Regions from separate parts of the Bradyrhizobium sp. BRP20 genome, predicted to be linked through region 2. Evidence: predicted binding sites of a transcription regulator. Region 2 holds the regulator's gene; the other holds the start of a gene.
What was found. Region 2 encodes LexA, which represses DNA repair genes until DNA is damaged. Its sites were predicted from a motif close to TGTTCNNNNTGTGTTCNG; they were not measured.
Positions count from the first base shown of each region.

Region 1: the regulator LexA is predicted to act here: its motif matches at 2,139-2,156, upstream of recA (recombinase RecA).

Region 1 is NZ_JADYVY010000004.1:65,609-70,418, reverse strand. It holds gene I6F33_RS11600 (hypothetical protein) at 1-859, opposite strand, end outside; gene recA (recombinase RecA) at 959-2,047, opposite strand; gene I6F33_RS11590 (hypothetical protein) at 2,371-2,571, shown strand; gene I6F33_RS11585 (hypothetical protein) at 2,724-2,894, shown strand; gene I6F33_RS11580 (DUF2798 domain-containing protein) at 3,469-3,720, opposite strand; gene I6F33_RS11575 (hypothetical protein) at 3,956-4,144, shown strand; gene I6F33_RS11570 (hypothetical protein) at 4,175-4,429, opposite strand; gene I6F33_RS11565 (hypothetical protein) at 4,528-4,810, opposite strand, start outside.
Region 2 is NZ_JADYVY010000006.1:206,869-211,678, reverse strand. It holds gene glp (gephyrin-like molybdotransferase Glp) at 77-1,285, shown strand; gene lexA (transcriptional repressor LexA) at 1,462-2,163, shown strand; gene I6F33_RS16685 (hypothetical protein) at 2,552-2,986, shown strand; gene I6F33_RS16680 (GAF domain-containing protein) at 3,204-4,145, shown strand; gene I6F33_RS16675 (ComEC/Rec2 family competence protein) at 4,152-4,810, opposite strand, start outside.

The sequences.
Region 1 (4,810 bases), on a different contig from region 2:
ATTCAGTCAGCGACAACCGGCTCCGACGATAGGCGGCGTTGCGACCTCGCGCATCGTGCGGGGCGAGCGTCGCGAGTTTCGGATCGAGACCTGCGACCGCCGGCATCGGGCCCGACGCAAGCCCTTCGAGCAACGGACCCAGCTCCCACTGGTCGAACACGCGCGTTTCGAGCAGCCCGCCCGGCTGAAACAGTTCTTTTGTACGGTTGTGCCCCCTTGCAATCAGCTCGATAAGCCGCGCCTCCGTCGCGCCCAATCCGGTGATTGGTGACGGCAGTTCAGCTAGCAACGCTTCCAGAGCCGGCTTCAGGAAAGGTAGCCTGGGTAAATCCCTTGTCAGCAACCCGAAGCAAAGTTCAGGCGTCGGCGCCCGATACGCCTCCCAGGCCATGTTGGCTATCTCGAAGTCGCACTCTGCGATCTCCGATTCCCGCACCGTACGATCGCGAAGTTGCGGGCCGTCCGCTTCGCGCAGATCGAAATTGACTCGTCGCAGTCTAAGACAATGGGTGATCGATGGATGGGACCGCAAATAGTCCAGGATCCAGATCAGTTGCAATTGACTGTTAGGCTCAGGGTCGAACCACAGCTCGATGAACTCGACGCCATAGGTCTCGCAAAACCAAACCAGGCCAGTCTCCTTGTGCGCGAGACCGGTCTGAGGCAACCGGCCAACAAGATCGGACCACCGCACCTCCGGATCGCCCCTGTAATAGCCTCCCGTAAGATAGTCCTCGAGGTGGTGCGACGTAGGCAACGGCCCCCAAACGAACCGAAAGATCAACGGGACGACCATGTCAGCACGACCGGCATAGGTGAGACCAACGCCGGACGAACTAGTCAGAATCACACGCTTCATCGTCGACGCGCCCTCACGCAACACGAAACGGGCACCGAAGACGTCGGCAACTCAACGTCCTCAGTGCCCGCTCCTCGCGAAAAATTTTCGCGTTAGGTCTTACTCGTCCGCCGGCTCCTCGCCGTCGGCGTCGCGCTCCGGCGTGCCGGCCAGGATCTGCTCGGCGATCAGGCCGGAGTTCTGGCGGATCGCGGTCTCGATCTTGGCGGTGATGTCGGGGTTGCCTTTCAGGAACGCCTTGGCGTTCTCGCGGCCCTGGCCGAGGCGCTGGCTGTCATAGGAGAACCAGGCGCCGGACTTCTCGACGATGCCGGCCTTGACGCCGAGATCGAGGATCTCGCCCATCTTGGAGACGCCCTCGCCGTACATGATGTCGAACTCGACCTGCTTGAACGGCGGGGCCAGCTTGTTCTTGACCACCTTGACGCGCGTGGTGTTGCCGACCACCTCGTCGCGCTCCTTGATCGCGCCGATGCGGCGGATGTCGAGGCGGACGGAGGCGTAGAATTTCAGCGCATTGCCGCCGGTGGTGGTTTCCGGCGAGCCGTACATCACACCGATCTTCATGCGGATCTGGTTGATGAAGATCACCATCGTGTTGGATTTGTTGATGGAGGCCGTGAGCTTGCGCAGCGCCTGGCTCATCAACCGTGCTTGAAGTCCCGGCAGCGCATCGCCCATCTCGCCCTCGAGCTCGGCCTTCGGCACCAGCGCCGCCACCGAATCGACCACGAGAACATCGACCGCGCCCGAGCGCACCAGGGTGTCGCAGATCTCCAGCGCCTGCTCGCCGGTGTCGGGCTGCGAGATCAGGAGCTCGTCGATGTTGACGCCGAGCTTGCGGGCATAGACCGGATCGAGCGCGTGCTCGGCATCGATGAAGGCGCAGATGCCACCCTTCTTCTGCGCTTCCGCCACCGTATGCAGCGCCAGCGTGGTCTTGCCGGAGGATTCCGGCCCGTAGATCTCGACGATGCGCCCCTTGGGCAGGCCGCCGATGCCGAGCGCGATATCGAGCCCGAGCGAGCCGGAGGACACCGCCTCGATGTCCATGGAGCGGTCGTTCTTGCCGAGCTTCATCACCGAGCCCTTGCCGAACTGGCGCTCGATCTGAGAGAGCGCGGCAGCCAGAGCTTTACTCTTGTCCATGGAGGATCCTTCGACGATACGCAGGGCAGTTGCGGACATTGGGTCGTGCTCCTTATGGCGAGGATTCGCGTGAGGGACAAACGGTTGCGAGGCAGCTCGGCGATAAAAGCAATGTACCCTATTTGTTCTCAGTTCGCAATATGTTCTTTTGCGGATTTGTCTTTCTGACTGGACCAGGAGACAACGGAGCTGGTCGAACCGGCCATGCTGGATCGTCACGCCGTCCGCACTGCGTGCACAACTGAACAGACGCGGATCCACTTCTGGATCCTAATGCATCATCACCGCGCGGACCCTGGCCACTATCGGCGATGCGAACGCTGACCTCGCGCTCCCGCCTCCTCGCACGGAAAGAGCGCGCCATGTTGAAGCGACGACGTTTCAAGCAGCAACTGACCCTTCAGGACCGGCTGTCGGCATGGGTGAAGCGGGTCCGCGAGCAGGCGTCCAAGCTACCTCCCGGGCCGGAGCGGGACGCGCTGCTCAAGAAGGCGCGCCAGGCCGACGTTGCCAATCATCTGAACGATTGGGTCAAATCGCCGGGGCTGCAGCCGCCGGAATAGCCGCCTACGCCGGGTTCCTCGAAGCGACCATGACCGGGATCAACGACGCGCGACTGGGCGCCGTCATGTTTCCGTAATCCTACGGCACCGAACCTTTTCGCGGTCTCGGGCCTTCTGTGGGATGGGACCGCAACTTTTGGGGATCTCTGGTCATGACGAACAACGACACGCAGCACGATACGCTGAGGCGAAAGCCGCTGCTGGACGCCGCCCACGAGGAGATGGTGAAGTTCGAGCGCAAGGAAAACGAGTTCCGCAAGAAGGACCGCGAAGAGCGCGCCGCCGAGCTCCGTCTGCCGCTGAACGAGATCAAGGTTCATTAGGCGCCGCCAGGACCGCCGTCCGGAGCGGGCCAGGTCCGCCCGCGATGCGGCACTCCGCTCTGTTCCTTGCCCGGAACCTCCGATCGGCATCGCCGGTCGGGGCGCCGCGACCGCGGATGCACCAGGTAGCTAAATACTACCAGCAACCCATTGGCGAAGCGATGAAATCGCCAGGACCCCTACTGTGCATGGGGTTGTTTTGCCACTTTTGAGAGGCAAGGCGCGCCGGCGCCTTCGATAGGACGGCCCAGCACGTCAGTTCCGTCTGCAGCAGCGCCTGCTAGAGCACCGCCAGCAGAACCAGGCCTATCACCAGCACGACGAAGCCAGCCGCCGTCGCGGCGGCGAATGACCGCTCTACGTTATCCATATGATGCCACCCCGTTTCCGGCGCGCCACGTTTCCCCCATGGCTGCGCCGAACGGATAAAATCTTGCCGACGGGTGTGTCCGCAGTGGTGCGGACGGATGTCGAAATTGGGACCGGTACGGGGCCAGTGTGCGGCCTTTCGATCGCGCACCTGCCGGCGGTCCGCCTGTCAGGCTTTCGTCAGCCAGCCGGCTAGCTCGCCCGGCTACCGGCCGGCGCGGGGCTCCCGCTCCTCCTGGGTCAGGCGCAGCGAGAAGGTGCGGATCGCGGGCGCCGCCAGCAGCACGACCGGCAGCATCGCAGCCCATGCGATCAGCCAGGACACCATCCAGTGCCGCACGAAGAGCATCGGGCTGCCGGCGGGAAAGCTGGCGATCCCCGCCGCGATCAGCGAGGTCAGCCCGGACTGGATGATGCCGAAGACGAAATGCGAGTAGCGGCGGGGAATGCCGAGCATGAGGCGCCCATGGTTGCTTGCCCGTGATCGGCAAGCAAGGCACATGCCGTCGAGCGGATCCGGCGCTTCGATTGGAACCGCGATGCGGGACCGCCGGATGCACCCCGGCCGGGCTCCAGGAACTTTGTTCATGGTCGGAGAACCACGGAGGCCGCGGGCGACATTTTTCTTGCCTGCGGAATATTGCGACGACCAACATGTTTGCAGGCACAAGGGTGAATCGTGGGAGGTGACCATGAATCACAGGGGCGTCGAGTTCACCATCGCCAAGACGGCGATTCCCGGTATCTGGCAGTGGCAGTTCCGCATTGGCGACCGAATCAAGACCGGCAAGACCGAGACCAGGATCGACCTGCTGGCGATCCGGCGCGTGCAGCTGCGCATCGACCGCGAACTGAAGGCGATCGGGCGAAAGACGGCCTGAACCGTTTCGCCCTCTGCGCCATAGCGCGCGTCAGTCGGCGCTGGGCAGCCGACGCATGGTGAACTCGATATCGCCGCCGGGCAATTCGCGCCAGGTCTCGACCTCGCTCATATAGCCGGCCTTGGGGTAGCGGGCGAAGAAGGCCTGCGCCCGCTCCCGTGCCGCCGCCCGCGGCAGCGTGAAGGTCTCGCGCAGATAGCCATCGCCGGCGGACTGGCCGGGCTTGCCGGCCGCCTTGCGCCGGAGCGCCATCCGCTCGGCGAGATCCCGCGGACGATCGGCCATGTCCTGCCTTCCTCTGCGCACTACGCTACCGACAATGTAGGGCGCGGGCCGGATCAAGAGGAGTCCTTCCGAGGAGCATTGTGCCTCCCCGGAACGGGTCAGTTGGCGGCCGTCCCGCTCTTGGCCTTCTTCGGCGCACTGGTCGCGGCCGACGCCTTCGGCGCCGCCGGCTGCTTCGGCTGTTCGGCGCGCATGCCGCCCCAGGGATCGATGGACGCCTTGGTATCCGGAATCTTCTTCAGTGTTTCCTTGTAGGCCTTCTCACGTTCGGCCTCGATGGCCTTCTCCTCCGGCGACTTGCTCGGGGCATCCTGCATCAAATTGATGTTGGGCATTTGCGCGTAGGCAGGTCCCGCCAGCACGGCCAGCACCGCGGCCAAA
Region 2 (4,810 bases):
GGGAGGCCTTTTGCTTCAGCTCCTCCGCTCGGCTAGAACTTGCCGACCCAGTCCTGATTTGTTGCGGAGTTCGCCCGTGGCCCTGATGCCGGTTTCTGACGCGCTTGCCGCGGTGTTGGCCGGCGTCGAGCCGCTGGCTGAACAGATGGTTTGCCTCGACGAGGCCTACCATCGTGTGCTAGCCCGCGATGTCGCGGCGCGGCGCACGCAGCCGCCGGAGGCGATGTCGGCGATGGACGGCTATGCCGTGCGCACGGCCGACGCGGCAAACGATTCGAGGTTGACCGTCGTCGGCGAGGTCGCGGCGGGCCGGCCGCTCGCGGGAAGCGTCGGCCCCGGCGAAGCCGTGCGGATCTTCACCGGCGGCGTCGTTCCCGACGGCGCCGATGCCGTCGTGATCCAGGAGGACACAGCTGCCGACGGCAAACATGTGACGATCAAGGAAGCCGCCATTTTCGGCCGGCACATCCGCCCTGCAGGCGTCGACTTCCGCGAAGGCGACGTGCTGCTGCGCAAGGGAATCCGCCTCACCGAGCGCGATCTCGCCCTTGCCGCCGGAATGAATCATCCGCATCTCGCCATCATCCGCCGCCCGAGGGTTGCCGTTCTCGCCACCGGCGACGAGCTCGTGATGCCGGGCACCACGCCTGGTCGCGGCCAGATCGTCTATTCCAACGGCTATGCCCTGCATGCGCTCGCCCGCAGCGAGGGCGCCGAGACCATCGACCTCGGAATTGCCGCCGATACACTGGAGGCGACGTCCGCCGGCATCCGCCGCGCGCGCGAGAGCGGCGCCGACATCCTGATCACGACCGGCGGTGCCTCGGTCGGCGACCACGACCTGGTCCAGCAGGCGCTCAAGGGCGAAGGCATCGCGATGGCGTTCTGGAAGATCGCGATCCGGCCGGGCAAGCCGATGATGCACGGTCGGATAGGCGCGATGCGCGTGATTGGCCTGCCCGGCAATCCCGTGTCGTCCTACGTGTGCGCCTTCCTGTTCATGGTCCCCTTGATTCGCGCCCTGTCGGGCCGTTCAGCGATTCATCATCGGCGCGAGCGCGCCGTGCTGGGCCGCGATCTCGCCGCCAACGACCAGCGCGAGGACTATCTGCGTGCGCGGCTGGAGGAGCGCGACGACGGCACGCGCGTCGCCCTTCCGGTCAGCCATCAGGACTCCTCCCTTCTTGCGAATCTCGCTGCGGCACAGGTACTTCTGGTGCGCGCACCGTTCGCGCCGAAGGCCGAGGCCGGCACGCCTTGCGAGGTGCTCCGGCTGCCCGTCTGAGCCGCCCAGCCACACGCATTCCGCGAGCTTGGCCGCGTTCACCATAAATTAAGCAGTTGCGGAACACATATCGAACATATAGTGTCCGTTCATGATTTGTTTCGAGGATGTAGCGGCTTAGTGCCGACTTCATCGTGTCGGAATCGAACGACATCAACCGGGGGACTTTGGTCGAGATGTTGACGCGCAAACAATACGAGCTTCTGCGGTTCATCAGCGAACGTCTGAAGGAAAGCGGCGTGCCGCCGTCCTTCGACGAGATGAAGGATGCGCTCGACCTGCGCTCGAAGTCAGGCATCCATCGCCTGATCACTGCGCTCGAGGAGCGCGGCTTCATTCGCCGCCTGCCCAACCGTGCCCGTGCCATCGAGGTGATCAAACTGCCCGAGCTCCAGGCCGCCGCCGGCAATCGCCGTGGCTTCACCCCGAGCGTGATCGAGGGCAATCTCGGCAAGGTGCGCGCGAGCTCCAGCCCGCCCGCGGACGAGGGCGAGCGCCCCGTCGCGGTGCCCGTGATGGGCCGCATCGCCGCCGGCACGCCGATCGAGGCGCTGCAGACCCGCAGCCATACCATCAGCGTGCCGCCGGACATGCTCGGCTCGGGCGAGCACTACGCGCTCGAAGTGCGCGGCGATTCGATGGTCGAGGCCGGCATCCTCGACGGCGACATGGCGCTGATCCAGCGCAACGAGACCGCAAATACCGGCGACATCGTGGTGGCATTGATCGACGACGAGGAGGCCACGCTCAAGCGCTTCCGCCGCCGCGGCGCCTCGATCGCGCTCGAGCCCGCCAATGCCGCCTACGAGGTCCGCATTCTTCCGCCGAACCGCGTGAAGATCCAGGGCAAGCTGATCGGGCTTTACCGGAAGTACTGATACGGGAAACATCAAGCGCCGCGCGCGTTTCGATCGGCATCGGCATCCAGGATCGGAGCGGATACTTGTCCGCTCCGGCTGGACGGTTTCTCTGGTTCTGCGCCGGCTGTCCGGTCCATCTTCCCGCGCGACATTCGCCCGCGCAGGCGCGCAGCAATCTCGCTCTGCTTCACCGGTAGAGTTGTGCCGGCAGTGCTGATAGCTCCGGCCGAATGCAAGGACGCGAGGTTTGTTCCTATCGAATCCGGGAAAGATAATGTGATCGCGCGCTGCGGACGCGAGCCGCAGATTTGCCCATAACCGAGCAGAGCGTTGTATGCTTCCACTCTGATAGAGGCCTGCGCCTCGAAAGAGACGCGGGTCGCTATCCCAGCATGAGGAGCACCCGATGTGTGACTACAGCCTGCATGCCGTCGCGACGCGCCCCGCCGAAGTCGGCGAGACGATCGTCACGACAACCTTCCGCGGCACCTCGACGCGCGGTTTCGCTTCCGAAGCCGATCCCTCCGTCGCGGTCTGTCTGCTGCCGGGGACGGAGCTCGCTTTCGCCGACAATGTCCGCTACGACAACCGCTGGATCTGGACGCGCACCGTGAACTCTCGCGTCGGCAAGTTCGGCAAGATCGACCCGCACATTCCCGATCGCCATCATGACGCGATCGAATTCCCCGACGGCAAATACGTGCTGGTGACGCAGCTCGTCGAAGGCCAGCGCGCGACCGTGCTGCAATTGCCGGTGACGCAGGCAGCCCCCGAGCGCGAGCACAAGCCGCAGATCGTCGCCGACACGCGGCCCACGATCACGCGCCTGCCGATCGGCTGACGCCCTTCGGCCGACAGGCCGAGCCCGGGATTGAAATTGCCGTCGCCGGCCGAGGCCGGCGAGCCCGGCAAGTTTGTGTTTCAGGACATTCGATCGGCGAGCCCACCGCCGCGCCTCGTCGTCGCACGAAGTTTGGGCCGTGCTGCCCGCATTTTGAACGTCCGCTCCGCAGCCAAATGACCGATGCTGTCGTGGTTTGAGGCGGCGGACACGCTCGATGAAGACCTTCATTCGCGTCGTTGAACTCTGGGTACCCGACCGGACGCGCATGCGGCTGGAATTCGGCGGCGGCCTCTACGACGATGGGCTGTCCGCGTTCAAAGCCGTCAGCGAAGAGCTGCACTTCGGATATGACGAGGGACTTCCAGGCAAGGCCTGGGCCTGTGGCCACCCCGTCATCCTCACGAAATTCGCCAACTCCTATTTCAAGCGGACCGATCAGGCCGCTGCGGCCAGCCTCACCTGCGGCGTGGCGGTGCCGGTGTTCGCGGGCGAATTCCTGCAAGCCGTGCTGGTGCTGTTCTGCGGCGACGACGAGGCGCATGTCGGCGCGATCGAACTCTGGCACAACGATCCTGATCTCTCGCATGAGATGGGGCTCGTCGATGGCTATTACGGCACCGCGGACATGTTCGAATTCAACTCCCGCCACACCAGATTTCCGCGCGGCTTCGGCCTGCCCGGACGCACCTGGAAGGCGGGCCTGCCGCTGATCATCAAGGACTTGCACGACGCCAAGAGCTTCCTGCGCTGGGAGGACGCCGCCAAGGTCGGGATCAATCTCGGCGTCGGCGTGCCCTACCGAACCGGTACCGACCAGACCTGGGTTCTGACATTCCTCTCCGCGCAGGCAACGCCGATTGCACGACGCTTCGAGATCTGGGTCCCGAACGAGGACCGTTCGGCGCTGGTCTTTCGCGCCGGCGATTGCAGCGCGCAGACCGACCTCGCCGCACGCTATGCGGCGCAGTCCATCGCCAGGGGCGAAGGCAGCATCGGCGGCGCCTGGGCCGCCGGCATGCCCGCGCTCAACGACGATCTCACCTCTGACGGCTCGATCGCCGGCTCCGAAGCCTGCGCAGCCGGGCTGAGCCGAATGGTGGCCCTGCCGGTTATCGGCAACGGAAGGCTTGACGCCGTGCTGGCCTGGTATTTGTGATCCGCGTCAATCGTCGGCCTGCAAGTCGGCCTCCGATGGCGTTGCGTCCCGGTTGCGGGGCACGGCCGCCTTCGGCACGAGGCTGCCGTCGAAATCTCCCTCGCCGGCGCCGGCCGGCAGCCAGGGACGGCTTGCTCCCCTCGTCCTCACCGCCTGCACCGAAAAGCCCTCGCCGCGTCTCGTCAGAGCCAGTGCGCCCTGACTGGCAAGACGCGCCCGATCGACCACCATCGCCGCGCAATCGGGTGGCGCAGGCCGCGCCGTCACCACCAGCGCGGCGCGGCTGCAATCATCGGCCAGCGCGTCGATACGCGTCGCCAACGCGATCAGTCGTCCGTCCGCGAGCGGCGCCACGCAGCCGGACTCGTCACACGACACCCCGCTCGCCAACGAGGCGTTGCCGGCATCGCGCGGATCGGCATCGGCAGCCAACCACTCCTTCAGCAGGAAGCTGTCCTTGCTGGCGCGGATCACCTGCAAGCGCCCATCCCCGCCCCGGACCGCGACGCTCGCGCCATCCCCGGCAATCAGGATATCGGGCTGCCGCACCGACAGTCCCCAGAGGATCGCTGCCAGCAGCACCAGGGCGCCGGACCAGCGCAAGGGCGTGCGCAACAGGCCCATCACGATGAGCCCGAGGCTCGCTGCGATCAGCGGCGCGATCC